DNA from 3 places in the Nocardioides sp. P4_G4 genome. Region 2 is predicted to be linked to each of the others. Evidence: predicted binding sites of a transcription regulator. Region 2 holds the regulator's gene; each other region holds the start of a gene.
The links. Region 2 encodes LexA, which represses DNA repair genes until DNA is damaged. Its sites were predicted from a motif close to TCGAACANNTGTTCGA; they were not measured.
Positions count from the first base shown of each region.

Region 1 (13,381 bases), on a different contig from region 2:
CGTCGAAGTCGGCGCCGGCGTCCACCAGCTCCCAGAGCTCGGCGACCCGGGGCCGCTCGTCCGCGGGCAGGAGCAGGGTGACCTCGCTGCCCAGGACGGCGTACCAGCCGCCGGCGGCCAGCTGTCGACGATGACCTACGGAGTCGCTCACGGACGGGCCCCCAACTTGTCTTCGAGACTCGCGAGCTGGCGCTCGGAGTCGTATGAATCGTCGTGCACCAATCCCACCACATCGATGACGATGGCGGTGGCGTTGTCGCGGCCCCCGGCCTCCAGGGCGGCACGGACCAGCGCGTCGGCGGCGTCGCGCGGGTCGGGGACCGACGCGAGGATCGCGGCGATCTCGGCGTCGGCGATCATCCCCGAGATGCCGTCGCTGCACAGCATCAGCCGCTCGACCGCGGGGAGCGGGAGCAGGAAGAAGTCGGGGTGGACGCCCTCCGGGCTGCCGAGGGCACGGGTGATCACGTGCCGCTCCGGGTGCACGGTGGCCTCGGCGGGGGTGATCCGGCCGGCGTCGACGAGCTCCTGCACGACCGAGTGGTCCACGCTGACCTGGTCGAGGTGGCCGTCGGTGAAGCGGTAGATGCGCGAGTCACCGAGGTTGGCCAGCAGCCACTTGGTGGTCCCGTGGTCGTCGACGAGCACGGCCACCACCGCGGTGGTGCCCGCGTGCCAGCGGGGGTGGTCGGCGCGCTGCCCCTCGCCGTACTCGATGATCCGGGCCTGCGAGCGGGCGATGGTGTCCGAGACGTGCTCCGCACCGCGCTGCGGGTCGTAGCCCTCCTCGACCAGGCGGGCGAACTCCTCGACCACGATGCGGCTGGCGACGTCGCCCCCGGCGTGGCCGCCCATGCCGTCGGCGACCACGAAGACGGGAGGGGCGACGAGGAAGGAGTCCTCGTTGACCGTCCGCACGTGACCTACGTCGGTGGCGGCTCCGTGGTGCAGATCGACCGGCTTCATGCCCTGCCCTCGCGCTCTTCGACGATGAGCCCCGGGGTGGGCTCGGCGAGTAGCGTAGAAGGGATGTCGAGGACACAGCCGGCGGCGCTCCCACGCACGCTCGCGGACCAGCTGCGTGGCTGGCCGGACGAGCGGCTCGCCGGGCTGCTCACGGACCGTCCCGATCTCGCCACTCCTGCACCTCACGATTCCGCCCAGCTGGCCTCACGGGCAGCAACTCGCAGCTCAGTCATCCGCGCGCTCGACGGCCTCACCCGGCTCGAGCTCTCGGTGCTTGATGCCCTCGTGGTTGCCGGTCAAACCACTTCGGACGAACTGATCTCCATGGTGCACGCGGAGGCGTCCGCGGCGGGTCCCGCCGTCACCCGGCTGGTGGACCTCGCGCTCGTCTGGGAGTCGCCCGGCGGGCTGCGTCCGCTGAGCGGGGTCGCCGACGCGCTGCGCGGCGACGAGAGCGTCGGGGTCAGCGGCCTGCGGCCGATGTCGCCGGACCCGACGGACCCCACCGCCGTCGCCGCGCGCATCGAGGCGCTGTCGCCCGCCGCCCGCGCGCTGCTCGAGCACGTCGACGCCCACGGCGGCGAGGGCACCACCGGCAACGCGCGTCGTACGGTCTCGCCGGCCGACGCCGCGACGCCCGTCGAGGAGCTCATCGCCCACCGCCTGCTCCTGCCGCGCGACGGCGGCACCCTCGTCCTGCCCGGTGAGGTGGGGCTCGCGCTGCGGGGCGGACGCACCACCCGGACCCCCCGCGACGAGGTCCCCGAGATCGCCACGACCGACCGCGACCCGTCCCTGGTCGAGCGCAGCGCCGCCGGTGCGGCGTTCGAGGCCGTACGCCGCGTGGAGCTGGTGCTGGACCACTGGGGTCTCGAGCCCCCCGGCGTCCTGCGCGGCGGCGGGCTGGCCGTGCGCGACCTCAAGGCCACGGCCCGCGACCTCCAGGTCGACGAGCCCGAGGCCGGCCTGCTCGTGGAGCTCGCCTCGACCGCGGGCCTGCTGACCGAGGGGGTCGACGAGGACGGCGACACGGTGTGGCTGCCCACCGACGCCTTCGACGCCTGGTCCGCCGGGTCGGTGGCCGAGCGCTGGGCCGCGCTGGTGCTGGCCTGGCTCGAGACCACCCGGGTCGCCTCCCTCATCGGCACCCGCGACCCCGCGGGTCGCACGTGGAACGCCCTGGCCCCGGACCTGTCCAGCCAGATGGCGCCCGAGGCACGTCGCCTCGCGCTGGAGGAGCTCGCGGCACTGCCGGCCGGCGCCGCCCTGGCCACCGGCACCGGGGTCCCGTCGCTGGTCCAGCGGGTCGCGTGGCGCCGACCCCGTCGTCCGTCCGTGCACCGCGACCTCGTCGCCGCGGCCGTCACCGAGGCTGCCGCGCTGGGCCTCACCGGGGCCGGGGCGCTCTCGGACGCCGGTCGGGCCGCGCTCGCGGGCGACCACGACGACGCCGTCGCGGCCATCACCCCGCACCTGCCGCACCCGGTGGACCACGTGCTGCTCCAGGCCGACCTCACGGCCGTGGCCCCCGGCCCCCTCGAGGCCGAGCTGGCCCGGACCCTGCACCTCGTCGCCGACGTCGAGTCGCGCGGCGGGGCGACGGTCTACCGTTTCACCCCCGGCTCGGTCCGCCGCGCCTTCGACGCCGGCTGGACGGCCCTGGAGGTGCACGACTTCGTGGGGTCGGTGTCGCGCACGCCCGTGCCGCAGCCGTTGACCTACCTGGTCGACGACGTGTCCCGCACGTTCGGCACGGTCCGGGTCGGGCAGGCCGAGTCGTTCCTGCGCGCCGACGACGAGAGCGCGCTCACCGAGCTGCTGCACAACCCGAAGGCGGGCTCGCTCGGTCTGCGGCGCATCGCCCCGACCGTGCTCATCAGCACCATCCCGGTGGACGTGCTCCTCCCCCGCCTCCGCGACCTCGGCGCCGCCCCCGTGGTCGAGGCCCCGGACGGGACCGTGCGGGTCGCGCGCCGCGACCTGCTGCGGGCCCGCCGTCCGCGCGCCGGTCGCAGCAGGGCAGCCGCCCTCGCCCGGACCCACGCGGGGGTCGCGGCCGTCGTCACCGCAGTCCGCAGCGGCGACCGCGCCACCGCGTCGCGCCCCGACACCCCCGCCCTGACGACCACCCCGACCGGTGCGCTCACCGCGCTGCGCGAGGCCATCGAGGCCGGCAGCACCGTGGTCATCGGCTACGTGGACAACCACGGCGCCCGGTCGGACCGTGTCGTCGACCCGGTCCGCCTCGAGGGGGGCAGCCTCACCGCGCACGACCACCGCGCCGACGACCTGCGTGCCTTCGCCGTCCACCGGATCACGTCCGTCGCCCCGCTCCCGGCCCGTCCGTAGGCTGGAGACGTGGACTTCATCAGGTACGCCGAGGCGTCGGCATCGCTGCTCAACGCCGACCTCGCCGACCCCGACGCGCTGCTGGTGCACCTCGCCGACCGCGGTTGGCTGCACCGGTCGGTGACGCCCGTCGACGTGCGCGACCTCCAGGCCTTCCAGGCCGAGCTGCGACCGGTGTTCGAGGCGTCCGAGGACGAGCAGGTGTCCCTGGTCGTGTCGCGGCTCAACGACCTGCTCGCGCGCCACCCCGTCACCCCGATGATCAGCGACCACGACCCGGCGCACCTGCACATGCACGTCGCCAACCGGTCCGCGTCGGTGGCCGAGCTGCTGATCGGGGAGTCCCTGATGGGGCTGGCCACCCTGGTCTGCGACGTCGGCGCCACCCGGCTCGGGGTCTGCCACGCCAGCCCCTGCACCAACGTCTTCGTCGACACCTCGCCGAACCAGTCGCGGCGCTACTGCTCCGACCGGTGCTCCTCGCGCGCCAACGTCGCGGCGTACCGCGCCCGGCAGAAGGCCGCCGCGAGCTGACGCACGGCGTACGCCGTCGGGCCCGCGTTGCGGCGCTCCGTAGGCTGGGCCGGTGAACGACGGCCCCCTGATCGTGCAGAGCGACAAGACGCTGCTGCTGGAGATCGACCACGAGCGAGCGGCCGACTGTCGCAAGGCGATCGCCCCCTTCGCCGAGCTCGAGCGATCACCCGAGCACGTGCACACCTACCGCCTCACCCCGTTGGGGCTGTGGAACGCCCGAGCGGCCGGCCACGACGCCGAGCAGGTCGTCGACGCGCTGCTGGAGTACAGCCGGTACGCCGTCCCCCACGCGCTGCTCGTGGACGTCGCCGAGACCATGGCGCGCTACGGCCGGCTGCGGCTGGAGAAGCACCCTGTCCACGGCCTGGTGCTCAGCTGCACCGACCGGCCGGTGCTGGAGGAGGTGCTGCGGGCCAAGAAGGTCGCCGGCATGATCGGCGACCGCCTCGACGACGACTCGGTGGCGGTGCACCCCAGCGAGCGCGGCAACCTCAAGCAGGCGCTGCTCAAGCTGGGCTGGCCGGCCGAGGACTTCGCCGGGTACGTCGACGGCGAGGCGCACGCGATCGCGCTCGACGAGGACGGCTGGGAGCTGCGCACCTACCAGCGTGAGGCCGCCGAGTCCTTCTGGCACGGCGGCTCCGGCGTGGTCGTGCTCCCCTGCGGTGCCGGCAAGACGATCGTCGGTGCGGCCGCGATGGCCCAGGCGCAGGCCACGACGCTGATCCTGGTCACCAACACCGTCAGCGCGCGGCAGTGGAAGGACGAGCTCATCAAGCGCACCACGCTGACCGCCGACGAGATCGGCGAGTACAGCGGGTCCGTCAAGGAGGTGCGACCGGTCACCATCGCGACGTACCAGGTGCTCACCACCCGCCGGAAGGGCGTCTACACCCACCTCGAGCTGCTCGACGCCCGCGACTGGGGCCTCGTCGTCTACGACGAGGTGCACCTGCTGCCGGCGCCCATCTTCCGGATGACCGCCGACCTCCAGGCGCGGCGCCGGATCGGGCTGACCGCGACGCTGGTCCGCGAGGACGGCCGCGAGGGCGAGGTCTTCTCGCTCATCGGTCCCAAGCGCTACGACGCCCCGTGGAAGGACATCGAGGCGCAGGGCTGGATCGCGCCGGCCGACTGCGTGGAGGTGCGGGTGACGCTGCCGGAGGGCCAGCGGCTGGCCTACGCCACGGCCGAGCCGGAGGAGCGCTACCGGCTGGCGGCCTGCACCCACGTGAAGGTCGGTGTCGTACGCCGCCTCGTCGACCAGCACTCCACCCAGCCGACGCTGGTGATCGGCCAGTACATCGACCAGCTCGACGAGCTGGGCGAGATGCTCGGCGCCCCGGTCATCAAGGGTGAGACCCCGGTCAAGGAGCGGCAGCGGCTCTTCGAGGCGTTCCGCTCGGGCGAGATCTCGCTGCTCGTGGTCAGCAAGGTGGCCAACTTCTCCATCGACCTGCCCTCGGCGGAGGTGGCGATCCAGGTGAGCGGGTCGTTCGGCTCACGGCAGGAGGAGGCGCAGCGGCTCGGGCGGCTGCTGCGACCCAAGGCGGAGGGCAAGACCGCGCACTTCTACACGATCGTCTCGCGAGACACCGTCGACGCGGACTTCGCACAGAACCGGCAGCGCTTCCTCGCCGAGCAGGGCTACGCCTACCGGATCATCGACAGCGACGACCTCGAGGCCGACCCGGCCTGAGCCACGACGCCGCCGGACGGGCTGACCGGCGACCGGACGTAGTACTCCGTGCCGAGCAGGGTCCGACGTGCCTCCGGCGACATCGCGGCCACCTGACCGGGGAGGGCGCCCCGCGCCATCTCGGCCCGGTGGCACAGGACCGCGGCCACCTTCTCCGCGAGCCACGGCGTGACGTCGAGGGCGGTGGCATCCTCGTCCGGCGTGGTGTGGAGCGCCTTCCGGGCCCCGATGGAGGCTGCCAGCATCGGGCGCGCCGAGTGGGGGTGGGTGGCCAGGAGGAGGAACCCCGGCGCCCACGGCTGGCCCGCGTCGAGGTGCTGTCGGCCGTCGCCGGCCGCCCGCACCGCGGCGACCGTCGCCTGGTGGGTGCGGACGTGGTCGGGGTGGCCGGTGGCTCCTCCGTGGGCGTCGTGGGTGACGACGATCTCCGGGCGCAGCTCGCGGACGAGGGCCACGATCTCGGCCACGACCTCGTCGACCGGGGCGTCGAGCAGCCGCTGTCGGCCGGGCGCCGATTCCGGTACGCGGGCGTCGGCGTAGCCGAGCAACCTCGGCGCGCCGGCGCCGAGGACCCGGACGGCCTCGCCGAGCTCTCGCGCCCGCGTCGTACCGGCGGCCCAGGTGGCCGTGACCACCGTGGTCGTCGCACCGCCCGCGGCATGGCGGGCGAGCAGGCCGCCCGACGACAGCGACTCGTCGTCGGGGTGGGCGTAGACGGCGAGCACGCTTGGGAGCACGGCGCTCACGTCGCGCCCCCTGTCCACCCCTCGAGGGACCGGGTGCTGTAGATCCAGTGGGGCACGGGGTCGTCGGGGTCCTGCAGGAGATCGCGACGCATCCCCAGGCGCTCGGCGACCCCGATCGACGACGGGTTGTCCCGCGCGATGCGGGCGACGACCGGGTCACCGGGACGGAGTCGCGCCAGCTCGTCGACCGCCGCTCGTCCCGCCTCCGTGGCGTAGCCGCGGCGCCAGTGCGCCGGGTCGAACCGGTAGTAGAGGTTGAGCACGTCGTGATCGGCCAGCCGCACGTGGCAGAGACCGGCGAAGCCCACCACGGCGGCGTCGGCGGTGGTCTCGACGACGGCGTACCCGAATCTGTGCTCGTCCCAGTGGCGCCGCCACGTGTCCAGGCGCGCGGAGGCCTCCGACTCGTCGCGCATCACCGCGGAAGGCAGGTGGTGGTAGGTCCTCGGATCGGAGTGGATCTCGAAGAGTCGTCGGGCGTCCCCCGCGACCGGGCGCCGCAGCCGTAACCGCTCCGTCACGATCCAGGCCGAGGGAGGATCTGCCGCCACGCGATGATCCTCGCACGAGCCCCCACGGCGACCGGGCACTTGCTTGCACCTGCGAGGTGCCGAGGGGCACTTCCTTGCACCTGCGAGATGCCGAGCGGGCACTTCGGTGCACTTCGGTACGACGACCGGGCAGCTCCGGTTGAAGACGCATGCGCGGTGGCGCTTCCAGATCCCCACGCGCACGAAACCGCCCGCACGTCTGAACTGCACGAAACTGCCCGGTCGACACGTCTCAGGTGCACGGAAGGGGGGAGGTCGGCACGATCGAGGCGCACGGAAGGGGGGAGGTCGGCGGGGCTAGGGTCGGGAGGGTGCCCGACCTGCCCCACCCGCCCAACCTCGCCGACCGGTGGCCCATCCCGGCGCTGCACGACGTACGCGATGCGTTGCTGGTGGCGTGGGACCGCGACGGCTACCACGACCTCGTGCACCTCACCGAGGTGCTGGACCGCATCGACGAGCTGGACCGGGCGGGTGAGCGCTTCGACCGGGTGCCGGTGGTGCTGGCCGCGTGGTTCCACGACGCCGTGTACGACGCCCTCCCGGACGCCGAGGAGCGCTCGGCGCAGTGGGCCGAGCGCGCTCTTCCGGAGCCACCGGCCTCCGAGGTGGCGCGCCTGGTGCGGATGACCGAGCACCACCGGCCGTTCCCCGACGACCGCAACGCGTGCGTGCTGAGCGACGCGGACCTGGCCATCCTGGCCGCGGACCCGGAGCGCTACGCGGACTACGCGGCGGGGGTCCGGCGCGAGTACGCACAGGTGTCCGACACCGACTTCGCCCTCGGACGGGCGGCGGTGCTGCGCGACCTGCTGGACGGTCCGCGGCTCTTCGCCACGGCCGCGGGGGCGCGGGTGTGGGAGCCGGTCGCGCGCGCCAACGCGACGGCCGAGATCGACGAGCTGGAGAGGCCCGCAGGGACCTAGGAGTCGCCGCCGAGCTGCACGTAGACGGTGAAGCGGTCGGGGCGGTAGACGGTGCGGGAGACCTCGACCGGCTTGTCGGCGAGCAGGGCGCGACGCGAGTGGCGCAGCACCGGGGCCCCGGCGGCCAGCTCGAGCAGCCCGGCCTCCTCCGCCTCGGCGGCGTCGGCGCAGATCGAGTCCTCGGCCCAGGTGGGACGCAGGCCACGGGCATCGAGGGCGACGTACAGGCTGGTGGGCATCCCGCTCTGCAGGAAGCCGGGCAGCAGCACCTCGTTGAGGTAGGCGTCCTCGATGCAGACGACCTGCTGGTCGGCGCGGCGCAGCCGCTTCCAGTGGATGACCGCGTCACCCGGCGTGATGGACAGCGCACGGGCGACACCCGGCCCGGCCTGCTCGCGGCGCGCGAGCAGGGTCTGCGACTCCGGGAGCATCCCGCGACGCTTGATGTCCTCGGTGAAGGAGGTCAGCTGACCGGCACGGTGGCGCGGCTGGGCGACGAAGGTGCCGCGCCCGGGGACCCGCTCCAGCAGTCCCTCCCCGACCAGCGCGTCGAGCGCCTGGCGCACCGTCATCCGGGCGACGCCGAACTGGGCGACCAGCTCGCGCTCGGAGGGCGCGGCGGTCCCGGGGTCGGCAGCGGCGAGGAGGTCTCGGACGTACTCGCGCACCTGCACGTGCTTGAGGCTGCGCTCGGCAGGCCTGACGTCCACGGTGTCCACGGGCCCCAGAGTAGTCCCGCCGGTGGGTCGGGGTGAGGTTTTCAGCAAGGGGATGGTAAAGGTCAGTCGGTGCTGATGGCCTGGAGCACGTCCAGCCGCGCGGCCCGGCGGGCCGGCAGCACCGCCGCGAGCACCCCGATGACCAGCGAGGCGGCGAGGAACATCGCGAGCTGTCCTACGGGCACGTCGATCACCTCGAGGCCCTGATCGCGCAGGGCGTGCATGAGCGCCACCCCGAACCCGATGCCCATCACCACGCCCAGCACGGCGCCGAGCACCGCGATCACCACCGACTCCAGGGTCACCATCCGGCGCAGCTGCGCACGGCTCACGCCGATCGCCCTCAGCAGGCCGACCTCGCGGGTGCGCTCGATGATCGACAGCGCCAGGGTGTTGACGATCCCCAGGACGGCGATGAGCAGGGCCAGGCCCAGCAGCGCGAAGATCATCAGGACCAGCTGGTCGATCGGCCCCCGCTGCTCCGCGGCGAACGCCTGCTGGTCCTTCACCGTCACGATGGGCTGGTCGGCGACCACGGCCTCCAGCTCGGACTGCACGGCGCTGGAGCCGTCCGTGTCGATGATCAGGAAGTTGTCGGCGTCGCGGTAGCCCGCATCGATGAGCGTGCGCGGCGTCGTGACCGCGGGGAAGATCAGGATCGGGTTCTCGGCGTAGATGCCGACCACCTCGAGCTGCTGCGGCCCGTCGGCGAGGTCGACGTCGTAGGTGTCCCCGACCGACAGGGACTTCTCGCCGGCGTACTCCTCGTCGAGGATGACCTTCCCGTCCTGGAGGTCGGAGGCGGAGCCGGCGACCACGGTGAGGTCGATGCCCTGCCGGAAGGCCGCGGGGTCGATGGCGGCGACGCCCTCCGAGTCGGGCCCGGACCCGGTGATCGCGAAGCGCTGTGCCCACACGTGGTCGACCCCGTCGACCTCGGCCATGTCCTGGGCGATGCGCGTCGAGAACGGCTGGCCGAACAGCGAGCTGACGACGTAGTCGCCGACGAAGTTCTCCTCGATGGTCTGGTCGACGCTGGCCTTGGCCGAGGCCCCCACGATGGCCATCGTGCACGCCAGCGAGAGGCCGATCATGAGGGCGGACGAGGTCGCCGTCGTACGACGGGGGTTGCGCAGGCTGTTCTGGCCCGCCAGCTGCCCCACGGTGCCGAAGAGCCGCGCGTAGGTCCAGGCTGCCGCCGAGAGGAAGGGGTGGCTGATCACCGGGCTGGCGGCGGCGACGCCGAGCAGGATGAGCAGGATCCCGCCGCCGACGAACCAGCCGGGGTGCGGCACCGCGTCCGCGAGACCCGCGGCCAGGGCGGCGCCCCCGGCGAGCATCATCACCACGCCGGCGACCAGCCTGCGGCGCAGCGACGACTCGGGCATCGCCACGTCGTCGCGCATCGCCTGGATCGGCGCGATGCGGCCGGTGCGGTGCGCGGGCAGCCAAGCGGCGGCCATGGTCACCACGATGCCCACGACGTAGGCCGCCAGGACGGTGCGGGGCGCGATGATGAGCGACTGGCCGGACAGGTCGAGGCCGAAGCGACCGAAGAGGGTCCGGATGGCCATCGCGAGCAGGATCCCGATCCCCAGGCCGATCGTGGAGCCGACGGCACCGAGGACGAACGCCTCGACCATCACCATCCGGGTGACCTGACGCTTGCTCGCACCGAGCGCGCGCAGCAGCGCCAGCTCGCGGCTGCGCTGGGCCACCAGGATCGAGAAGGTGTTGACGATGAGGAAGCCGCCCACGACCAGCGAGATGCCGGCGAAGATCAGCAGGAAGGTGGTGAGGAAGCCGATCGCCTCCTGGAGCGCGGACGCCGCCTCGTCGGCCGCGTCGTCACCGGTCACGGCCTCGACGCCGTCGGGGAGGCGGTCGCGGACCGCGGCGGCCAGCTCCTCCTGGCTGGTCCCCGGGTCCGCGGTCACCCAGATGTCGGTGAAGGCGTCCTTCCCGTCGAGCAGCAACCGCTGCGCCGTACGGGTGTCGAAGGCCGCCAGCGTCGACCCGTTGAGCGAGCCGCCTGCGGGGAAGCCGGCGATGCCGACCAGTGTGGGACGCAGGACGGCCCGATCGCCGGTCGTGACGAGGTGGACCTCCTCGCCGATGGTGTAGCCACCCTCGCCGGCCGTGACGGAGTCGAGCACCACCTCACCGGCCCGCTCCGGTGCGCGGCCYCCGATGATCGCCAGTCCCTCGAGGTCGTGGCCGGCCGGGGCGTCGTTCCAGTTGGCCCCGATGGACGGCGGACCCTGGCCACCGACCACCTTGTCGTCCTCGCCGACGACGAAGACGCCGAAGGCCGTCACGTTGCCGTCGACGCGCGCCGCGCCCTCGACACCGTGGAGCCGGTCGACCAGCGACGAGTCCACGGTGCGGGCCGAGGGCTCGGACTCCCCCGACGTCCCCGCCGGACGGACCACGACGTCACCAACCGTGGAGGCCATCAGCGCGGTGAAGCTGCGGCTGAGGGTGTCGCTGAAGACGAGGGTGCCCACGACGAAGGCGACCCCGAGCACGATCGCGAAGGTGCTCATGATCAGCCGGACCTTGCGGCCCAGCAGGCTCTTGAGCGCGGTGCGGAACATCAGTCGGCCACCGGGGCACTCATCCGGGCCATCACGTCCAGCACGCCCTCCCGGTCAGGGTGACGCAGCTCGTCGACGATGCGGCCGTCCGCGAGGAAGACGACCCGGTCGGTGTACGACGCCGCCACCGGGTCGTGGGTGACCATCACGATCGTCTGGCCGTGGTCGCCCGCACTGCGGCGGAGGAGGTCGAGCACCTCGGCGCCCGACTGCGAGTCCAGGTTGCCGGTGGGCTCGTCGGCGAAGACGATGCGCGGCCGGCCGGCCAGCGCCCGGGCCACCGCGACCCGCTGCTGCTGGCCGCCGGAGAGCTGGTTGGGGCGGTGGCTGAGGCGGTCGCGGATGCCGACGGTGGAGATGACCGAGTCGTACCACTCGCGGTCCGGCTTGCGCCGCGCGATGGACTGCGGCAGCAGGATGTTCTCCTCCGCGGTCAGGGTAGGGACCAGGTTGAAGCTCTGGAAGACGAAGCCGACCTCGTCGCGGCGCAGCCGGGTGAGCTGCTTGTCCTTGAGACTCCCGAGCTCCTGCTCCCCGATCCAGACCTCGCCCGACGTGGCCGTGTCGAGCGCTGCGCAGCAGTGCATGAGCGTCGACTTGCCGGACCCGCTCGGGCCCATGATCGCGGTGAACTCCCCCTCGACCAGGTCGAGGCTGACGTCGTCGAGCGCTCGCACCAGGGCATCACCGCTCCCGTACGTCTTGGTGAGGTGGCGCACCCGCGCGGCGACGGGTCGATCCCCGGTGGTCGTCATGGTGAAACGATCCCGCACCGCTCCAACTCGTGGCCACCGGGTATCGCCCCGACGCACCCCTGACCCCGACCCCCGACTCCGAACGTGTGTTCGATCGGTGGTGTACCGTCATGCTGTGCACTTCCAGTCGACGCTCTTCGACACGGCCGAGGTGCCGGCGCTCTCGCCGCTCGCCCCCGAGCGCCGGGTCCTGACCCGCGGCGCCTGGCTCGATGTCCAGCGCAACTGGCTCGTGGCCCCCGACGACGTCCTCACCGCCATGGTCACCGACGTGCCGTGGCGCGCCGAGCGCCGCCAGATGTACGACCGCGTCGTCGACGTCCCCCGCCTCGTCCACACGTACGCCGTGGGCGAGACGCTGCCGCACCCGGTGCTCGCCGAGGCTCGGGAGGCGCTCAGCGAGCACTACCTGCCCGAGCTGCACGAGCGGTTCGTGACGGCGGGCTGCTGCTACTACCGCGACGGCAACGACTCGGTCGCGTGGCACGGCGACACGATCGGTCGCGGCCGCACCCAGGACACGATGGTCGCCATCCTCTCGCTGGGAGACCCGCGCCGGCTGGCCCTGCGGCCGCGGGGCGGTGGCGACTCGATCGCGGTGACGATGGGCCACGGCGACCTCGTGGTGATGGGCGGCTCGTGCCAGCGCACGTGGGAGCACGCGGTGCCCAAGGTGGCCGCCGCCGGGCCACGGATGTCGGTCCAGTTCAGACCGCTCAACGTGTTCTAGACGTGTTCGGTCGGGGCCCGGCGACCGGTCGACCGGTCAGCCGGCGTAGGCCTCGTCGTACAGGCCGGTGAGCAGCTCGTCCTTCACCGCGCTGAGCCCGCACAGGCTCACCTGGCCGTCGGTGGCGCTGACGAGGTAGGTGCTGCCCTTCTGGAAGTCGACGGCGAGGAGCAGGTCGACGATCTCCCGGCTCGGGGTCGAGACCCGGACCTGGTCGGTCTCGTCGTCCCCGGCGTACCACCGGTCGACGTCGAGGGTCGCGGTCCCGTCGCCCACCTCGGTCACCGTGCCCTCGAAGGCCGTGTCCTGGGCGCGGAGGAACTCCACGCTCGGCACCGCGCAGCGCGCGTCCGAGGGGGTGGCCTCGAGCGAGGTCACGCTCCCCCCGCCCGAGGTCACCGGGGTGATCTCGGTCGAGGGGTCGGGCCCGTCGACGCCCTGGCCGCAGCCGCCGAGCAGGACCACGCCCGTCAGCACGGTCACGGCCAGTCCTGCGGTGCCCCGGATCGTCCTCATGCCTTGAAGATTCCCACACCCGCCAAGGTCAACGGCGCAGGAGCCTCCACAACACGGCGAGCACGACGAGCACACCGAGCCCCTGCTTCCAGTAGGAGCGCGCCAGCACCGGCAGCACGGCGCTGCCGAGGTCGAGGGCCTCGACCGGCGGCGGCGCCGTCCGGGGTGGCGTGGAGCGGGGTGGTGGAACCGGCCGCGGAGCGGTCAGGGGTTCCGACTCCGCGGCCGGAGGTTCGTCGGCGGCCGTCGCCGCTGGAGCCTGGTCGGGTACGCCGTCCGCTGGCGCCTCG
Region 1 covers NZ_JBFUKA010000005.1:67,486-80,866, reverse strand. Annotated here, with positions in the region: gene AC1DQF_RS02375 (FHA domain-containing protein) at 1-151, opposite strand, end outside; gene AC1DQF_RS02370 (PP2C family protein-serine/threonine phosphatase) at 148-966, opposite strand; gene AC1DQF_RS02365 (helicase C-terminal domain-containing protein) at 1,030-3,315, shown strand; gene AC1DQF_RS02360 (CGNR zinc finger domain-containing protein) at 3,325-3,849, shown strand; gene AC1DQF_RS02355 (DNA repair helicase XPB) at 3,902-5,551, shown strand; gene AC1DQF_RS02350 (PIG-L deacetylase family protein) at 5,506-6,297, opposite strand; gene AC1DQF_RS02345 (GNAT family N-acetyltransferase) at 6,294-6,848, opposite strand; gene AC1DQF_RS02340 (HD domain-containing protein) at 7,160-7,774, shown strand; gene AC1DQF_RS02335 (GntR family transcriptional regulator) at 7,771-8,493, opposite strand; gene AC1DQF_RS02330 (ABC transporter permease) at 8,556-11,090, opposite strand; gene AC1DQF_RS02325 (ABC transporter ATP-binding protein) at 11,090-11,845, opposite strand; gene AC1DQF_RS02320 (alpha-ketoglutarate-dependent dioxygenase AlkB) at 11,961-12,575, shown strand; gene AC1DQF_RS02315 (hypothetical protein) at 12,612-13,091, opposite strand; gene AC1DQF_RS02310 (SRPBCC family protein) at 13,120-13,381, opposite strand, start outside.
Region 1: the regulator LexA is predicted to act here: its motif matches at 11,924-11,939, upstream of AC1DQF_RS02320 (alpha-ketoglutarate-dependent dioxygenase AlkB).

Region 2 (4,565 bases):
GCTCTCGGGAAAGAAGGTCTTCATGAATTCTGGTCGTGTACGCCGATCGCTCGCGGCCGCGTGCGTCCTGCCACTCCTGCTCGCGGGGTGCTCGGAGGACGGGCCGACGCCGCAGATGCCGGATCCCACGTCGTCGCCCTCGGCGGTGGAGACGGACACGGGGCCGGCGGAGCCGACGCTTCCGCCTGAGGCTGAGGGGGATGGGAAGGAGGCGGCTGCCGCGTTCGTGGAGCACTACTACGACTACGTCAACTACGCCCAGGCCACCGGTGACACATCGGGTCTTGGTGACCTCGGATTGCGGACCTGCAGGGCTTGCAACGGTGCCGTGGAGTTTGTGGACGCAATCTACGAACGCGGAGGGGAGAGCTCTGGTGGCAACTACACGGTGCGATCAGCACAGGCAACGGGTCGCCGACGGGTAGATGACGACACATCCATCTACTACCTGACTGTTATCACCGAGCACACTGCGCAGGTCGTGACGGGCGCCGGCAATCTTGATCGCACTTACGATGCGGGGTCTGGCACCCTGCGCTACGAGGTGGTTCGCGGTCAGGACGGCTGGCACATCGCGAACTGGGCCGCGGCATGAGCCGCAGATTGGCTGCGACATGGGCCACGGTCCTGCTCACGCTGGGAACACCCGGAGCCGCATTCGCGACCGAGACCCCGAGCCCAACTGTGACGGCATCTCCCAACGACGACCTCGGCGCCCTCGAACTTGCAGGGGCAGCGAACAACGACTCAATGCAGAGCCAGGGATCGGGCACGTCAGACATTTCAACGAGCATCGGGGATAGCACCGCCGAGACTCCGAGCGTCATATGGAAGCAAGGCGATCTGTCCTGCGATACATACAGCGGTGTGGGTTGTGTGACCCCCAATCGATGCTCCGATGGATCTGTTCCGATCACATGGACCATGATCGAAGCCGTCACGGGCGCCACCCTCGGCACCTACGACCAGTGCCCGCAAGACCCGCCGCCCACGGCGACCACGACTCCAACCGCGACCGTCGACATCCCGGCGGAAGTGCTCAAGGCCTTCGAGAAGGTCGCCCTCCCCGAGTCCACGATCAACGTCCAGCCTCCGGGCGGCGAGACCTTGGTGAACCTCCCGACGATCCTCTCCACCAGCGCGGAGCGCCACCAGATCCCGGTGCACCTCGACCGCGTCAACATCGACGTCCTGCTCGAGGTCTGGCCCAGCCAGTTCATCTGGCAGCACGGCGACGGCACCAGCCAGACGACAAGCACTCCCGGCAAAGCCTGGACCGAGGGCGCCAACTTGGCCGAGCTCATCACCCACACCTACGCCAAGCCGTCCACGGGCCTACAGCTCAGCGTCGACACCACCTGGTCGGCACAGTTCAAGGTCGTCGGCCAGCCCGACTGGCGCCCCGTGGACGGCACCGTGGCGATCACCGGCGCACCCGTCGATGTCGCCGTTCTCGAGGCCACGCCACAGCTCGTCCGCTGAGTTTCCCTCCGACCCCCGAGCGCACATCGCGGACCACCTGGGTCCCCGCTGGGAGTTGCGTCACCGGGTGACTCAGCTCGCACCGCACCGCATCGCACTGCGACAACGACCCTGAAATGCCGCAAGGAGCGGACCCGATGGGCCCGCCCCTTGTCTTCCCCGGTCCCGCCAGCCGGGGTCGAGTCGGCTGGCGGAAAACTAGAAGGTCAGTCGTTGCTGACCGGCACGCGGAGCTTCTGCCCCGCGGAGATGGCGACGGTGTCGAGGGCGTTGAGCCGCTCGATCTCGCGCATGGTGGTGCGGACGTCGCCACTGTCGGTGAGCTCGGAGGCGATGCTCCACAGGCTCTGCCCGGGCTCGACCATGACGATCTCGGTGGCGGGCGCCTGGCCGGCCTCGTCGGTGCCGACGGCGACCGAGCTGAGGAAGAAGCCCGCGAACAGGGCGAAGGCCAGGGCGGCAGCGAGGACGACGAGTCGACCTCGGCGCGTCAACCGCACGGACGACCGCGCGGGGCGGGCCGTCTGGCCGGTGCGCGCGGTGCGGGTCGGGGTAAAGGCGGGAGAGAGGGTGGCGGTGCTCATGGTGGCCTCCAGGGGAAGAGTCAGCCGGTAGGTGGTGTCGATCGGTTCTGTCTGGGGCTGTGTCTAGAGGGAGCCACCGACAATCGGGTGAATCGCTCAGGCGTTCGATCGAGCACGTGTTCGAGAGTAGAGCGTGTGTTCGAACGATGCAAGGGGTTGGACGAACATTTGTTCGAGCGGCACGACGACCCGCCAACCCGACACGCGGTTCGAACAAATGTTTGAAGTCACGTGCGCGACAGGACTACGGTTGAGCCACGCAATGAGAGGGCCCAGCAGCAGCCCACGCAGCAGGAGGAAGCACATGGCCAGCAAGGACCGCAGCGGCAAGGTCGTCGAGATGCCCGACGGGCCGCCGGACGCGACCGGACTCACCCCGCGTCAGCAGCGCGTCCTGGCCACGATCAAGGAGGCCATCGAGACCCGGGGCTACCCGCCCAGCATGCGCGAGATCGGCGCCGCGGTCGGGCTCACCAGCTCCTCGAGCGTCGCCCACCAGCTCAAGGTGCTGGAGGAAAAGGGCTTCCTCAAGCGCGACCCCAACCGGCCGCGTGCCATCGAGGTCTTCCTCCCCGAGGTCATGGCCGCCCGTCGCTCGATCTCCAGCGCTGACGAGTCGAGCATCGACGAGACCGACATCGGCAACACCGCTCCCCCGGCGACGTACGTCCCGATGGTCGGTCGCATCGCGGCCGGCGGACCGATCCTGGCCGAGGAGCAGATCCAGGAGGTCTTCCCGCTCCCCAGGTCGCTGGTCGGCGAAGGCAYTCTGTTCCTGCTCGAGGTCTCCGGTGACTCGATGATCGACGCGGCGATCTGCAGTGGCGACTACGTGGTGATCCGCCAGGAGCAGACCGCGGCCAACGGCGACATCGTGGCCGCGATGATCGACGGCGAGGCGACGGTCAAGACGTTCCAGCGCAAGGACGGCCACGTGTGGCTGCTCCCCCACAACGACGCCTACGAGCCGATCGACGGCACCCACGCCACCATCCTCGGCAAGGTCACGGCGGTCCTGCGCCGCATGTGACCCCCTCCGGGCTCCCCCGGATACCCAGGTCGGGGGAAGGACCGGGAAATTCCCGATGCAATATGGCGCCGGGCGACGTTCACTTGACGGGTGACTTCTCTCGCCGCGCCCACCGCAACCAGGTCGACGACCGCCAAGGCGGCACTTCCTCGTGACGGACTGCGCGAGCTGGGCGTCCTGGCCCTGGTCTACGTCGGCTACGCCCTGAGCAGGGTGCTCGCCGACGACACCCTGGCGCCGGCCCTCACCCGCGCCTTGCGCATCTTCGACGTCGAGCGCACCCTGCACCTCGACATCGAGGGCGGCCTCAACGGCTGGTTCGTCAGGCACGACGTGGTGGGCGTGGCCGCATCCTTCTACTACGCCGGCGCCYACTACGTGCTCACCCTCGTCGTCGTGGTCTGGCTCTTCCTGCGGCACCGGGACGTCTACGGAGCCGCCCGGCTCGCCCTGGTGGGCAGCACGGCCGCGGCCCTCGTCGCCTACCTCGCCATGCCCACCGCGCCGCCACGGATGCTCGCCGGGTGGACCGACCTGCTGGCCGTGCACTCGGCGGCCGGCTGGTGGGGTGGCGAGGCCTCCGCTCCCCAGGGCCTGGGCTGGCTGACCAACCAGCTCGCCGCGTTCCCGAGCATGCACGCCGGGTGGGCGCTGTGGGTGGCGCTCGCGGTGAGTCACGTCGTACGCCGCCGCTGGGTCGCCGCGCTCGCCTGGACGCACGCGATCCTCACCGCCGTCGTCGTGGTGGGTACCGGCAACCACTGGATCCTCGACGTCGTGGCCGGGTGGGCGATCGTCCTGATCGCCTGGCAGACGATCGGCCCGTCGGCGGTGGTCGACCCGCCCGAGGGCGGTGCGCGAGCCACCCGGACGTGGCCTGGAATGTGGCTGACCCACCGCTCCCGGTGACGGCGAGCGGCCGCGCAGCCCTCAGCCGGCGGCGAGCCGCGCGAGCGCCTTGCGGACGAGCGCGGGGTCCGTGGTGGTCCACATGGGCGGCAGCGAGGCCTTGAGGAACCCGCCGTAGCGGGCGGTGGCCAGGCGTGGGTCCAGCACCGCGACGACCCCACGGTCAGTGGTGGTCCGGATCAGCCGGCCCGCCCCCTGGGCCATCAGCAGCGCGGCGTGCGTCGCGGCGACCTGCATGAAGCCGTTGCCGCCCGCCTTGTCGGCCGCCCGCTGCCGTGCCGACATCAGCGGGTCGTCGGGGCGAGGGAAGGGGATCCTGTCGATGAGGACGAGCTGGCAGGTGTCGCCCGGCACGTCGAGGCCCTGCCACAGGGACAGGGTGCCGAACAGGATGGTGTGCGGGTCCTCGACGAACTGCTTGGCCAGCTCGGGGAGCTGCGCGTCGCCCTGGGCCAGGGTGGTCAGGTGCGGCAGCTTCTCCCGCACGTGCTCGGCCGCCGCCTCCGCGGCCCGCCGTGAGGAGAAGAGCCCCAGCGTGCGACCGTCGGCGGCGTCGACCA
Region 2 covers NZ_JBFUKA010000076.1:292-4,856, forward strand. Annotated here, with positions in the region: gene AC1DQF_RS16635 (DUF6318 family protein) at 1-595, shown strand, start outside; gene AC1DQF_RS16640 (hypothetical protein) at 925-1,482, shown strand; gene AC1DQF_RS16645 (LysM peptidoglycan-binding domain-containing protein) at 1,689-2,066, opposite strand; gene lexA (transcriptional repressor LexA) at 2,371-3,096, shown strand; gene AC1DQF_RS16655 (phosphatase PAP2 family protein) at 3,187-4,005, shown strand; gene AC1DQF_RS16660 (ATP-dependent DNA helicase) at 4,027-4,565, opposite strand, start outside.

Region 3 (13,381 bases), on a different contig from region 2:
TCATCCCCGGCGTGCAGAAGCCGCACTGGAGGCCGTGGCACTCGCGGAAGGCCTCCTGCACGGGGTGCAGGTCGCCGCCCTCGTGGGTGTCGGCGAGGCCCTCGATCGTGGTCACCTCGTGCCCACTGGCCTGGACCGCGAGGATGTTGCAGCTCTTCACGCTGCGTCCGTCGAGGTGGACCGTGCACGCGCCGCAGTTGCTGGTGTCGCACCCGATCACGGTGCCGGTCTTGCCGAGCTTCTCGCGGAGGTACTGCACGAGCAGCATGCGGGGCTCGACGTCGTCGGAGACCTTGCCTCCGTCGACGGTGAGTTCGATCCTGGCCATCGAGGTCCTGCCTTCACGTAGGTGACGGGCTGTGATGGCCGTCACGCTAGGTGTGCGGGGTTGGCGAATGGTTGGAGCGGTCCACCGGCGCCCGCGCGACGCCCGCGGTCAGTCGCTGACGCGATCGGTCAGCAGCCGCAGGGTGCGCTGAAGCGCGGTGAACTCGGCCTCGTCGAGGCCGAGCGCGTCCTTCATGTCGCAGTGGATCCGGGTCGCGTGCCGACGCAGCTCGTCGCCCTTGGCCGTGAGGGAGACGACGACGAACCGCTCGTCGGCGTTGTCGCGACGCCGGGCGACCAGGCCGGCCAGCTCCATGCGCCGCAGCAGCGGGGTGAGGGTGCCGTGGTCGAGCCGCAGCGCGTCCGAGATGTGCCGGACGGTGCAGCTCCCCTCCTCCCACAGCACAACCAGCACGAGGTACTGCGGGTAGGTGAGGCCCAGTCCCGACAGCACCGGGCGGTAGGCAGCGGTGACGGCGCGCGACGCGGCGTACAGGTCGAAGCACAGCTGCTCCGACAGGGCCGGGGTGTCGGTGTCCGCCATGGCAGCCATTCTCGCACGGGGTGCGCTACCTTGTCCCCAACCCACTTGTGCACAAGGTGCTCGTCGGCCCGCACCCTGTCAACCTGAGGACCTCCCCATGCCCCGCACGCCCGACCCCGCTGACGGGGCGGCACCTCTGGACCTGGCGCTGGTCGCCGTCGGCCGTGGCGACACGGTGGCCTTCGCCGAGCTGTACGACGCCGTGGCGCCGCGCGTGCACGGGCTCGCCCTGCGCGTCCTCCGCGACCCCCACCAGGCCGAGGAGGTCACCCAGGAGGTCCTGCTGGAGGTGTGGCGCAGCGCCTCCCGCTACGACCCCTCCCGCGGCAGCGCGCTGGCGTGGACGATGATCGTCGCCCATCGGCGGTCCGTGGACCGGGTGCGCTCCAGCGAGGCCGGCCGTCGCCGCGACACGGCGTGGGACGACCGGAGCACCGAGCGCGAGGCGGACGACACCTTCGAGGCGGTCGCGGCGCACGAGCGGGCTCGCGAGGTCCGGACCGCCCTGGCCTCCCTGACCCCGGTCCAGCGCGAGGCGCTCGAGCTCGCCTACTACGGCGGCCGCACCCACACGGAGGTCTCGGAGCTCATGCGCGCCCCGCTCGGGACCACCAAGACGCGGATCCGCGACGGTCTCGCCCGACTGCGCGACCTGCTCGTCGTCCCGGTCGCCGAGCCGYTCTAGCGCCGACCGGGCACTTCCTGGCGCTTCACGCGCGCCGACCGGGCACTTCCGTGCGGTTCACGCGCGCCGACCGGGCGCTTCCTGGCGCTTCACGTGCGCCGACCGGGCGCTTCCCTGCGCTTCAAGCACGCCGACCGGGCGTTTCCTGGCGCTTCAAACACGCCGACCGGGCATTTCCGTGCACTACAAGCACGCCAGTCCGGGCACTTCCGTTGCGCTCGAGGAGGCCGACCCTCCCTGCCGACGCACGAGCTTCGATTGCAATGGGGGCGACGCGATTCGCGTCCAGCGCATCTGATCCACAGACCCATACTGGGTATGGAACCAGAACACTTGTTCGAATAAACTGCTCGTACGCCGCAGGTCCCGCCCGTGGGACCACCCAGCGGCCGATCAGCGGGGGGCTGACATGACGACCGGACACCTGGTTCAGGAGGCAGCCGAGGCGATCTCGGCCGCGCTGGACAAGGTCGGCCAGGTCGAGCTCCTCTACCTCGCGCCGACCGAGAAGGCCGCTGCGCTGGTGGAGCTGGCTCGGCTCGAGTCGCGGGTGGCGTCGGTCCGGTTTCGGTTGATGGCGGTCGCCGACGACGTGGCCGAAGAGGCGGGTGACCGAGACGTGGCCGCGTGGTTCCAGCGGGCCGCGAGGACCGACCGTGGCCGGGCGCGCCGGGACATGACGCTGGCCAAGTCGCTCGCCGAGCGGTGGACGGTCCTGGCGGACGATCATGGGTCCGGGGAGGTGTCGACCGCGCAGGCCGACGTCATCGGCCGAGCCCTGGATGACCTCCCCGACGACACCCCGGCGGACGTCGTGAGAGATGCGGAGCGGGTACTGGTCGAGCACGCCGCCACGTTCACCCCGCATGAGCTGCGGGTCCTGGGCGGCCGGATCCTCGACGTCGTGGCCCCCGAGGTCGGCGACGAGCAGGAGCGCAAGCGTCTCGAGGACGAAGAACACAAGGCCCGCAAGACGACGTCGCTGACCACGCGGTCGCACGGTGACGGGACCACGACCATCCGGATCCGGGTCCCCGACGCCACCGCGGGCCGGTTGCTGACCTACCTGCACGCCTGGACCAACCCCCGCAAGGACGACGGTTCCGACGCCAGCGGGGGCGAGCAGAGCGCCGTGCCGTACTCCACCCGCCTCGGGCATGCGTTCTGCGCGCTCCTCGAGCACCTCGACCCGACCAGGGTGCCCCGCCACGGAGGGACCGCCACCTCGGTGGTCATCACCATGGACTACGACACCCTCGTCAGCGGGCTCGGGGTCGCGACCACCGACACCGGCCACCGCATCAGCGCCTCCGAAGCCCGCCGCCTGGTCTGCAACGCCGGCCTCATCCCGGCCGTCCTGGGTGGTAAGTCCGAGGTCCTCGACCTCGGCCGGTCGAAGCGGCTCTACGAGAACGGCCCACGACGGGCGATGGACCTCCGCGACAAGCACTGCCGCGCCGAGGGCTGCGACATCCCCGCCGCCTGGTGCGAAGCACACCACCTCATCCCATGGAGCAAGGGCGGCAAGACCGACCTCGCCGACGGGCTCCTCCTCTGCTCCCACCACCACCACCGCGCCCACGACGACAGATACCTCCACGACCGACTGTCGAGCGGCGACCTGAGGTTCCACCGCCGTAGATAGGACGGGGACCATCGGATCGCGTCCCGGACGTCCTCGGCGCGCCACGAGGTGCTGGTGTCGGACCGGGAGTGGCCTCGAGGCAGCCCGACCGATGTTCGGCGTCCAGGCGTGAGCTCCCACCAGAACCCGCACCCTCAGTCGTTGATGGCCTCGATCCCCTGACGCTCGAGCTCCACAAGACGGTCGCGCATGGCCTGGAGCACCTCGGGAGGGTGCGGCGTCCAGTCCTCCACCTCGCCGACGACCCGGAGCGGGTCCCGGGTCCGGTAGGACCTCGTCGGGTTGCCGGGGAACCTCTGGTCCGTGAGGTTGGGGTCGTCCTCGAAGGGTCCCGTGGGCTCGACCCGGTAGATCCGGCCGACCCCCTCGCCCTTGGCCAGCTCCGCTCCCCAGGTCGCCGCGTCCAGGGTGGCGGTGAGGTAGATGAAGTTCGCCGTCGCGCCCTCGCCGTAGTTGGAGCCGTGGCCGGGACGCAACAGGTCACCAGGTCGTACGTCGGCCTTCGTGCCATGGAAGAACGGCCCCGCCTCCGGACCCTCGAACGGACCCTCGAACGGACCCTTGACCGACCCGGCCATCATTCGCGCCCGCCGTTGCCGGAGGCCTCCTCCGCCTCCTGCTCCTCCTCGACCCGACGCTTGATGCGACCGAGCCCGGGCAGCTTGCCCAGCATCTCGTTGAGCTCGCGGGAGACGTCGAGCAGGTCGTGCAGGTCGGGGGCGACGGTGCCGAGGGTGGTCATCACCGGCAGCACGTCCCTCTCCACCCGCATCGTGAGCTCGGGCAGGTGGTCCACGAGGGTGACCAGGGCGGCGACCTCGTCGGGGTGCGTCGTGTCGGCCAGCGTCTGCAGGGTGGGCTGCAAGGCGGTCAGCGGACCCTCCAGGGCGTCGAGCAGCGTCGCCAGCCGCGCCACCAGCCCGTCGGACCGGGCGACCATCGTCTCGGACCGGTCCACGACGACGCCCGCTCGGGCCGTGACCCCCGCGGCGTCCGCCGTCACCGCCTCGACCTGGTCGACGGCCGCGAACGCCCGCACCAGCAGGACCTCGGCCTGGTCGAGCAGGGCCAGCACCCGGGGCACGGCCCCGAGAAGTGCCTCGACCTGGTCCGTGCCCTTCGCGAGAGCGGCGAGGAGGTCACGGGGTCCGGGGACGGGCAGGCGCATGGGACCTTCCTATCAAGGCCCTACCACCGAGCGTGCCCGGCGAAGGGATGAGAGCCGCGGTCAGCGTTCGGCGACGGCCAACCGGCCGCGCAGGAGGGCCTTGGCCGGATGGTCGCTGAGTCCCAGCCGGGCCAGGCAGACCTCGACGACGTGCGTGTCGTACGGCGCCAGCTCGCTGTAGCGGAGGACGGCCTCGGGGTCGGGGTGGGCCAGCAGCGCCTCGCGCATGCTGACGGCCAGGAAGTCGCCCATCTGGACCAGCGCCGGGGCGTTCGTGCCGGGCAGCAGGTCGCCGCCGTACGCCGCCACGGCACCCCGCACGTCGCCGCGGCGCAGCAGCACCTGGACCTCGTCGATGTCGGTCGCGACCGGCAGGGTCAGGCGGTAGGGGCGGGAGGCGAGCTGGCCGCCGAGCGCCGAGCGCAGGTGGGAGACCTCGGCCTTGAGGGTCGAGGTGGTGACGGCGGAGTCGCCGTACAGGAGGGAGTGCAGGTGCTCCAGCGAGAGCCCGTGCGGGTGCATCGCGAGCAGGGCCAGGATCTCGGTCTGGCGCCGGTTGAGCAGCAGCCGTCGACCGTCGAGCCACGCCTCGGCGGTGCCGAGGAGGGACAGGGTCAGGCCCGGCTCGGCGGGAGCGACGGGCGTGAGGCCGGTACGCCGCCCGGTGGGCATGGCGGTCTCGATGAGCCGCGCCATCACGCGCGCGGTGGCCAGCCCGATCGGGTGGGTGCGGTCCCACGTGGTCGACAGGTCGATGACGCCGAGCTGCTCGCCGCTGACCGGGTCGTGCACAGGAGCGGCCCAGCACACCCAGTTGTGCACGATCGAGGCGTAGTGCTCGGCGCTGAACACCATCGACGGGTCGCCGGTGCGGCTGGCGATGGCCAGCGCGTTGGTCCCGACGCTGCGCTCGTCCCAGCGACCGCCCGGCACGAAGTTCACGGTCTCGGCCTTGCGCCGCATCACCCGCCCGCCGTACGTCCACAGGATCCGGGTCTCCGCGTCGGTGACCGCGATGACCAGGTCGCCGTCCTCGGCGGTCCGCCGCAGCTCCGCCTCGACCCGCTCGACCGCGGTCTGCAGGGGCGAGTTGCGCCAGTACGCCGCCGTGTCGGACTCGTCGGCCAGCGGCGCCTCGGTGAGGTGCGGCGTGACGGAACCGGTCGAGAGCTGCCAGCTGTCGCGGATCTCGGGTCGCACCCGGTCGCCCGCCTCGTCGCCGAGCTCGACGAAGGAGGTCCACGCCTGGACGGCCTCGAGCCGCCGGTCCCGGAGGTCGCGGTCTGAGCTCATGGTCCCCCACAGGTGTGCTGCGCTGTTCGGGTGTGACGGTGGTCACGGTAGCGCGGAGGACCTGATGGCGGCAGGGGTCCGGACCAGCCGCCCGGATCGGACGTCCGGGTCAGCGCGGCACGAGCGGGTCCTGGTGGATGCGACCGCTGGACGTGGCGAGGCGGTGTCCCGACCCTCCCCACTGCTTCGCGACGATCTCGGCCGCGATGGACACCGCGGTCTCCTCCGGCGTGCGGGCCCCGAGGTCGAGGCCGATGGGGCTGCTCAGCCGCTCCAGCTCCTCGTCGGTGATCCCGGCATCGCGCAGCCGCTGCATCCGGTCGTCGTGGGTACGCCGCGAGCCCATCGCGCCGACGTACGCCACCTCGGGGAGCCGCAGGGCGACCTCCAGGAGCGGCACGTCGAACTTGGGGTCGTGGGTCAGGACGCACAGGACCGTACGACGGTCGACGCGCCCGGCCTCGACCTCGGCGGTGAGGTAGCGGTGCGGCCAGTCGACGACCACCTCGTCGGCCTCGGGGAAGCGGCTCGTGGTCGCGAAGACGGGGCGGGCGTCGCACACCGTGACGTCGTAGCCCAGGAACGAGCCGACCCGGGCCACCGCCGCGGCGAAGTCGATGGCACCGAAGACCAGCATCCGCGGCTTGGGGGCGAAGCCCCACACGAAGACCCGCATCCCCTCACCGCGACGCTCGCCGTCGGGACCGTAGGTGAGGGTGGCGTTGCTGCCGGCGGCGAGCAGGCCCAGGGCGTCGTCGTGGACGGCGTCGTCGGCGCGCGACGACCCGATCGAACCCTCGGCCTCGCGGTCGGGGCGGACCACCATCCGCCGGCCCAGCCAGGCGGGGTCCGGGTGGTCGATGACGGTCGCCAGCGCGACCGGGCGTCCCGCCTCGACGTCGGCGGCGATCCCGGCGAGCTCGGGGAACGTCTCGCGGGACACCTTCTCGACGTACACGTCCAGGATCCCGCCACACGTGAGGCCCACGGCAAAGGCGTCGTCGTCGGAGACGCCGTACCGCTCGAGGACCGGTTCGCCCGAGTCGACGACCGACTGGCCGAGCTCGTAGACGGCGCCCTCGACGCACCCGCCGGACACCGACCCCACGGCCGAGCCGTCGGGGCCGACCAGCATCGAGGCACCGGCCGGTCGGGGCGCCGAGCTGAAGGTCGCGACCACGGTGCCGACGCCGACGGTCTCGCCGGCCTCCCACCATCCCATCAGCTCACCCAGGACGTCACGCACGACCGACCACCTCCACGAGCTCGGCAAAGGTCGCCAGCGAGTGGCCGGCGACGAAGTCGTCGCAGTGTGGCAGGGCGGCAGCGATGCCCCCCTGGACCGGCTCGTAGCCGGCCTTGCCGCGGTGCGGGTTGACCCACACGACGCGGTGCGCGATCCGGTGCAGGCGGGCCATCTGCTCGCCCAGCAGGGCCGCGTCCCCCCGCTCCCAGCCGTCGCTGAAGACCACCACTACCGAGCCGCGGGCCATCCCGCGCTGGCCGAAGCGATCCAGGAAGACCCGAAGCGTCTCGCCCAGCCGGGTGCCGCCCGACCAGTCGGGGACGGCCTCACCGGCGGCGACGATCGCCCGGTCGGGGTCGCGGTGGTGGAGCGCGCGGGTGACGTGGGTGAGCCGGGTGCCGACGGTGAAGACCTCGACCCGCGGCTGGGCGCTCACGAAGCGGTGGGCCAGGCGCAGGAGCGCGTCGGCGTACCCGCTCATCGACCCGCTCACGTCGACCAGGAGCACCACCCGGCGGGGCCGGACCCGCCGACGCCGCCACGCCAGGTCGCCGGGCTCCCCCATCCGGCGCAGCGAGTCGCGCAGGGTGCGTGAGGCGTCGAGGCGGCCGCGGTGCCACGGCTCGTGCCGGGCGGTACGACGCGTGGGCGCCGTGGGCCGCAGGCTCGCGAACATCGTGGCGAGCCGCTGTCGCTCCAGCGCGTCGAGGGTGGCCACGTCGCGGTGGCGCAGGACGTCGGTGGTGGTGGCCTTGGCGCGGAGCACCTCGTCGTCGGAGGTGTCACCCTCGCCCGGCGCATCGAGGCTCGGCAGGGCGGCCGAGGGCGGCACGGCGGGCTCGCTGTCCCCCCGCCGCCGCGGCAGCTCCCCGCGGGGGTCGAACCACGCCTCGAAGACCTGGTCGTAGCGCGCCAGGTCGTCGGGACCGGCACACAGCGTCGCGCGTCCGGCCCAGTACGTCGCGCGGCGGTCGTCGAGGCCGACCAGCGCGGTGGCCTCGAGGAAGCCGTGGGACCGGTCCTGGGTGACGGGGACGCCCGCCGCCCGGAGCGCCCGGGTGAAGCCGAGCAGGAGGGGCACCGCGTCGCCCGGGCCGTCGTGGGGCGGACCAGCGGAGTGCAGGGTCGAGGTCACGACGCGAGCATCCGGTCCAGGGCCTGGCGCACCCGGTCGCCGTCCTCGCGGTACTTCACGAGCGCACCCAGGGTCGCCGCGGCCGTCGCCAGGTCCAGGTCGGTGGTGCCGAGGTGGTTGAGCGCCCGCGCCCAGTCGAGGGTCTCCGCGACCCCTGGCGGCTTGAGCAGGTCGTCGCGGTCGCGGAGCTGCTGGACGACGTTGACGACCTGGCGCGCGAGCGTCTCGGAGACCTCGGGCGCCCGGGACCGCACGATCTCGACCTCGCGCTCGAGGCCGGGGTGGTCGATCCAGTGGTAGAGGCAGCGGCGCTTGAGGGCGTCGTGCAGCTCGCGGGTGCGGTTCGAGGTCAGCACCACGAACGGCGGCGTCGAGGCACTCACGGTGCCGAGCTCGGGGATGGTGACCTGCCAGGTGGAGAGCACCTCGAGCAGGAAGGCCTCGAACTCGTCGTCGGCGCGGTCGACCTCGTCGACGAGGAGGACGGCAGGGGCCTGCTGGAGCGCGGCCAGGACGGGGCGGGCGAGCAGGAAGCGCTCGTCGTACAGGCTCTTCTCGGCGTCCTCCGCGCTGCTGCCGGCGCCCGCGGCCTCGAGGGCGCGCAGGTGCAGGATCTGGCGCGGGAAGTCCCAGTCGTAGAGCGCCTGGGTGGCGTCGATCCCCTCGTAGCACTGGAGCCGGACGAGCGGCAGGTCCAGGGTGGCGGCCAGGGCCTCGGCGAGCGCGGTCTTGCCCGTGCCGGGCTCGCCCTCCAGGAGCAGCGGGCGCTGCATCCGGGCGGCGAGGAAGACGATGGTGGCGAGCTCCTCGTCCGCGAGGTAGCCGGTGGCGCCGAGGCGCGCGGCGACGTCCCCCGCAGAGCTGAGGTCCCCCGCAGAGCTGAGTGCGTTGGCGGAGCTGAGGTCGCTCGCAGAGCGCGGGCCGTGGTCCATGTCACTCAGGCTACGACCCCCACGTTGGTCGGACGTTGGCCTGGCGGGCCGGTCCCGGAGGGCGCTCGGCGCCGAAGGGCGAGCTCCGCATCCGTCGCCGCTGAGCCGTCCGGCTACCCGAGCAGGTGCTCGGCCGTGGCGAGGAACGGCCGTCCCACCCGCTCGGCGCCGAACGACGTGACGTAGAGGCCCGTCGACACCCGCTCGAGGAACGCCCACCCCCACACCCGCTCGGGATCGGTGCCGGTGCGCTCGGAGACGAGGTCGCACCAGCCCTCGAGGTGGGTGCGGGCGTCCGGTCCGGTGAGGTGGGAGCACCAGTCGCGGAGCACGACGCCCGCGTCGTAGGCCGGGTCGCCACGGAAGCCATCCGGGTCGACGAGGACGTACCCCACCGGCGCTCCGTCCCGGGGCGCGGTAACCGGCAGGGTGTTGCCCGGATGGGCGTCGCCGTGGAGGACCACGGTGGTCGCGGGGTCGTGGTCGGCGAGGGCGTCCGCGTGGTCGAGCGCGGTACGCAGCACGCGCCGGTCCGTGGGCCGTGCGAGGCGCTCGTCGAGGTCGACGACGAGCGCGCGCAGGGAGACCGCCTTGTCCTCCCCCGGCGGCACCGCCTCGAGGGGCAGTCGCCAGGCCTCGCGCAGGGTGTCGGCGAGCAGGGTGATGGCCCGCTCGGGCGGGCACGGCGTCTGCGCAAGGGCCGGGCCGAGGGCCTCGAGCAGCACCGCGTCGTGCTCCGGGTCGTGGCCGTGCAGGCGGACGTAGCCGCGGCCGCCGGCCGCCTCGAGGACCCGCGCCTCGGCGAGGAGGTCGTGGCCGGGCAGGGCCACCTTGATCACCCGTTCCTCGCCGTCGTGGGTCGTCGCCCGGCAGACGTAGCCCTCGCTCCCGCCCGGCAGGGGACGTCCCGCCCGCAGCCCCCACCGCTCCTCCAGGACCCCGAGCACGACCGGGAGCTCGCGGTGCCAGGCGGCGCCGGCCTCCCCCTGGCCTGCCAGCTTGGCGCGGGTGAGCGGCTGCAGGCGCGGACTGCCCACCGTCCCCCGGTCCGTCACCGGGAGTCCCGGTCCCGGCCCGTGGCCAGGTCGCCGCACTCGACGAGGCCGACCTCGTGCGCAGCGAGGTACGCCTTGGCCCCGACGTCGCCGTGCAGCGTCGCCGCCAGGGCCGGGAGGTGGTCGCGTCCGAGCAGGACCGGGTGACCCGGCACCCCGTCGTACGCCGCCCGCGCGAGCGTCGCGGGCCCGGTCGCGGCCGCGAGCACGCGGGCCACGACCGGTGCGCCCACGTCCGGGAGGTCGACGAGCGAGACGAGCACGGCGTCGCGATCCCCCACCGCCAGCAGCCCCGCGCGCAGGCTGGCCCCCATCCCGGAGTCCCAGTCGTCGGCGACGACGACCTCGACCGGGAGGTCCGCGAGCAGGTGCCGCGCCTCGTCGGCGGATGCTCCCAGCACCACGCGCACCGGAGAGCAGCCTCCGTCGAGCAGCGCCCGCGCCGAGCGCCTCAGCCACGAGGTGCCGTCGGGGTCGTGCACGAGTGCCTTGGGAGAGCCCATACGGCGTCCGGCGCCGGCCGCGAGGAGGAGGCCGGCGGTGGTCATGCCGCCCAGACTGTCAGGCCCGGGTGGCGACCGTCAGCAGCACCACGGCGTCCGTCTCCGCGAGCAGGTCGTGGCGCAGCGGCGGGATCACCAGGTGGTCGCCGGCAGCGCCGTGCCAGCTCTCGGCACCGGCGGTGAGCCGCACCGTCCCGACGAGGACCTGGAGGGTCGCCTCGCCCGGGGCGTCGTGCTCGCCCAGGGTGCGTCCGGCCGCCAGCGCGATGAGCGTCTGCCGCAGGTCGTGCTCGTGGCCGCCGTGGACCGTGATGGCGGCCCGGCCGCTGCTGGCGGCACGGGCCCGGTCGAGCTGCTCCTCGGCCAGGCGGGTGAGCGACGTGGACCTCATCGGAGCCTCCTCGGTGTTCATGAGTCGACCCGGTCCCAGCCGCGACGCGGGCCGTGGCTGCCGAGCTGGGCGTCGTCGCGGCTGCGGTAGACGATGTAGGGCCGGGTCAGGTAGCCGACCGGCGCGCTGAAGACGTGCACGAGCCGGGTGAACGGCCACAGCGCGAAGAGCCCGAAGGCCACCAGCGCATGGAGCTGGAAGCCGATGGGGGCGTCCGCCATCAGCTCGGCATCGGGCTGGAAGGCCAGGAACGAGCGGTACCAGACCGACACGCCCTCCCGGTAGTTGTACTCCCCGCCGAGGCTGAAGACCGAGCCCGCGATCGTGTTCCACATGCCCAGCACGATCGCCGCGCCGAGGAAGGCGTACATCACCTTGTCCATCGTCGTCGTGGCCGAGAACACGGGTCCGACGGTGCGTCGACGGTAGATCAGGATCGTCATGCCCACCAGCGCCATGACGCCCGCGACGAGTCCCCCGAGCACCGCGACGTAGTGGTACAGGTGGTCGTCGACACCGATCGCCGCGGTCCACGAACGCGGGACCAGCAGCCCGATGACGTGGCCGCCGACGACGCCGAGCATGCCGAAGTGGAACAGTGGTGAGCCCAGTCGAAGCAGCCGGTCCTCGTAGAGCTGGGAGGACCGCGTGGTCCACCCGAACTTGTCGTAGCGGTAGCGCCACGCGTGCCCGACGACGAAGACCGCGAGGCAGAGGTAGGGGACGATGACCCAGAGGAAGGTGTTCATCGCGGGATCCCCACCGGGATGCTGGCCGGCGAGATCAGCGGGGAGCCGTAGCCCTGCAGGCCGACCTCCTCGGTTGGCGGACCCTGCTCGACGAGACGGCGTACGGCGTCGGCCTCGTCGCCCTTGAGGGCAGGGAGGGTGTCGCACAGGGCGAGCAGTGCCCCGGCCCACGGTGAGCCGGTCGAGCCGTCGTCGTTGCGCCAGCCGGTCAGCGCGAGGCGCAGCATCTCCACGGCTGCGCGGTGGTCGTCCAGCAGCCGCCGGGCGCCCTCGGCATCCACGGTCGCCCCGAACTGCAGCACCGCGCAGAGGTGGTCGGGCAGCTCCCCGGTGGACTGGTCCCACTCGACGCCGGCCGCGCGATAGGCCTCCTTGAACTGCACCAGTGCCATGCCGCGCCGCCGCGTGTCGCCGTAGGCGAAGTAGGTGAGGTAGAGCGCGCACTTGCGGGTGTGGTCGAAGGTGGCGACGTACTCCTGCTGCAGCACGCGCAGCTCCGTGTCGCGCAGGTGGGCCAGCAGGGGCTCGAGGTGCGCGTTCTCCTCGACCAACTCCTGCAGGGCACCCACGGACGACACGAGCTCGGCGGTCGGGTAGTCGAGCAGCACCGACAGCGCCGCCCACACCGGCCGTACGGTGTCGGGCCGGGGCCGTGACCGGGTGAAGGCGAACATCAGTCCTCCTTGCGATCCGGGAAGAGGCCGGCGGGCGCGCCCTTGCCGTCCCAGTTGAGCAGGTTGACCCGCGACGCCTTGTCGCCGGGCGAGGCGAGGGTGTCGGACGTCTGCCGGTCCTGGAGCATCCGGAAGTTCTCCACCGCGACCGGCGTCGGGTATCCCGAGCCCTCGCCGAAGAGGTCCTGCTGGCCGCCGCCCTGCTCCGAGACGGGGCACTCGGTGGCGAGCTCCTCGAGGGCGTGCGCCTGCTCGGCGTGCGCGGACGGGATCACGTAGCGCTCGTCGTACTTGGCGATCGCGAGCAACCGGAACATGTCGTACACCTCCTCGCCCGTCATGCCGACGGCCGCGGGGATGGACTCGTCGGGATCCCGGCCCAGGTTGATGTCGCGCATGTAGGAGCGCATCGCCGCGAGCTTCTTGAGGACCGCGTCCACGGGCTCGGTGTCCCCGGCGGTGAACAGGTTGGCGAGGTACTCGACGGGGATCCGGAGGGTGTCGATCGCGGCGAAGAGGTTGCCGCGGTCCTCCGCGTCCTCCCCGGTGTCCCGGATGACGTCGACGACCGGCGAGAGGGGCGGGATGTACCAGACCATCGGCATCGTGCGGTACTCCGGGTGCAGCGGCAGCGCCACCCGGAACCGGTTGATGAGCGCCCAGACGGGCGACCTGCCCGCAGCCTCGATCCAGTCGCGCGGGATGCCGGCCTCCTGCGCCGCTCGCTGGACGGCGGGATCGTCGGGGTCCAGGAAGCAGGCACGCTGGGCGTCGTACAGGTCGTGCTCGTCCTGGACCGACGCGGCCTCGAGCACCTTGTCCGCGTCGTACAGGACCAGTCCGATGTAGCGCAGCCGGCCCACGCAGGTCTCCGCGCACACCGTCGGTATGCCGACCTCGATGCGCGGGTAGCAGAACGTGCACTTCTCGGCCTTGCCGGTCTTGTGGTTGAAGTAGACCTTCTTGTACGGGCAGCCCGAGACGCACATGCGCCAGCCGCGGCACCGGTCCTGGTCGACGAGGACGATGCCGTC
Region 3 covers NZ_JBFUKA010000005.1:50,157-63,537, reverse strand. Annotated here, with positions in the region: gene AC1DQF_RS02295 ((2Fe-2S)-binding protein) at 1-328, opposite strand, end outside; gene AC1DQF_RS02290 (MarR family winged helix-turn-helix transcriptional regulator) at 437-871, opposite strand; gene sigK (ECF RNA polymerase sigma factor SigK) at 969-1,556, shown strand; gene AC1DQF_RS02280 (HNH endonuclease signature motif containing protein) at 1,966-3,201, shown strand; gene arr (NAD(+)--rifampin ADP-ribosyltransferase) at 3,336-3,779, opposite strand; gene AC1DQF_RS02270 (hypothetical protein) at 3,779-4,369, opposite strand; gene AC1DQF_RS02265 (transcriptional regulator) at 4,430-5,662, opposite strand; gene AC1DQF_RS02260 (XdhC family protein) at 5,772-6,908, opposite strand; gene AC1DQF_RS02255 (vWA domain-containing protein) at 6,901-8,043, opposite strand; gene AC1DQF_RS02250 (AAA family ATPase) at 8,040-8,975, opposite strand; gene AC1DQF_RS02245 (aminoglycoside phosphotransferase family protein) at 9,089-10,012, opposite strand; gene AC1DQF_RS02240 (nucleotidyltransferase family protein) at 10,027-10,578, opposite strand; gene AC1DQF_RS02235 (cupin domain-containing protein) at 10,592-10,924, opposite strand; gene narI (respiratory nitrate reductase subunit gamma) at 10,942-11,673, opposite strand; gene narJ (nitrate reductase molybdenum cofactor assembly chaperone) at 11,670-12,347, opposite strand; gene narH (nitrate reductase subunit beta) at 12,347-13,381, opposite strand, start outside.
Region 3: the regulator LexA is predicted to act here: its motif matches at 1,882-1,897, upstream of AC1DQF_RS02280 (HNH endonuclease signature motif containing protein).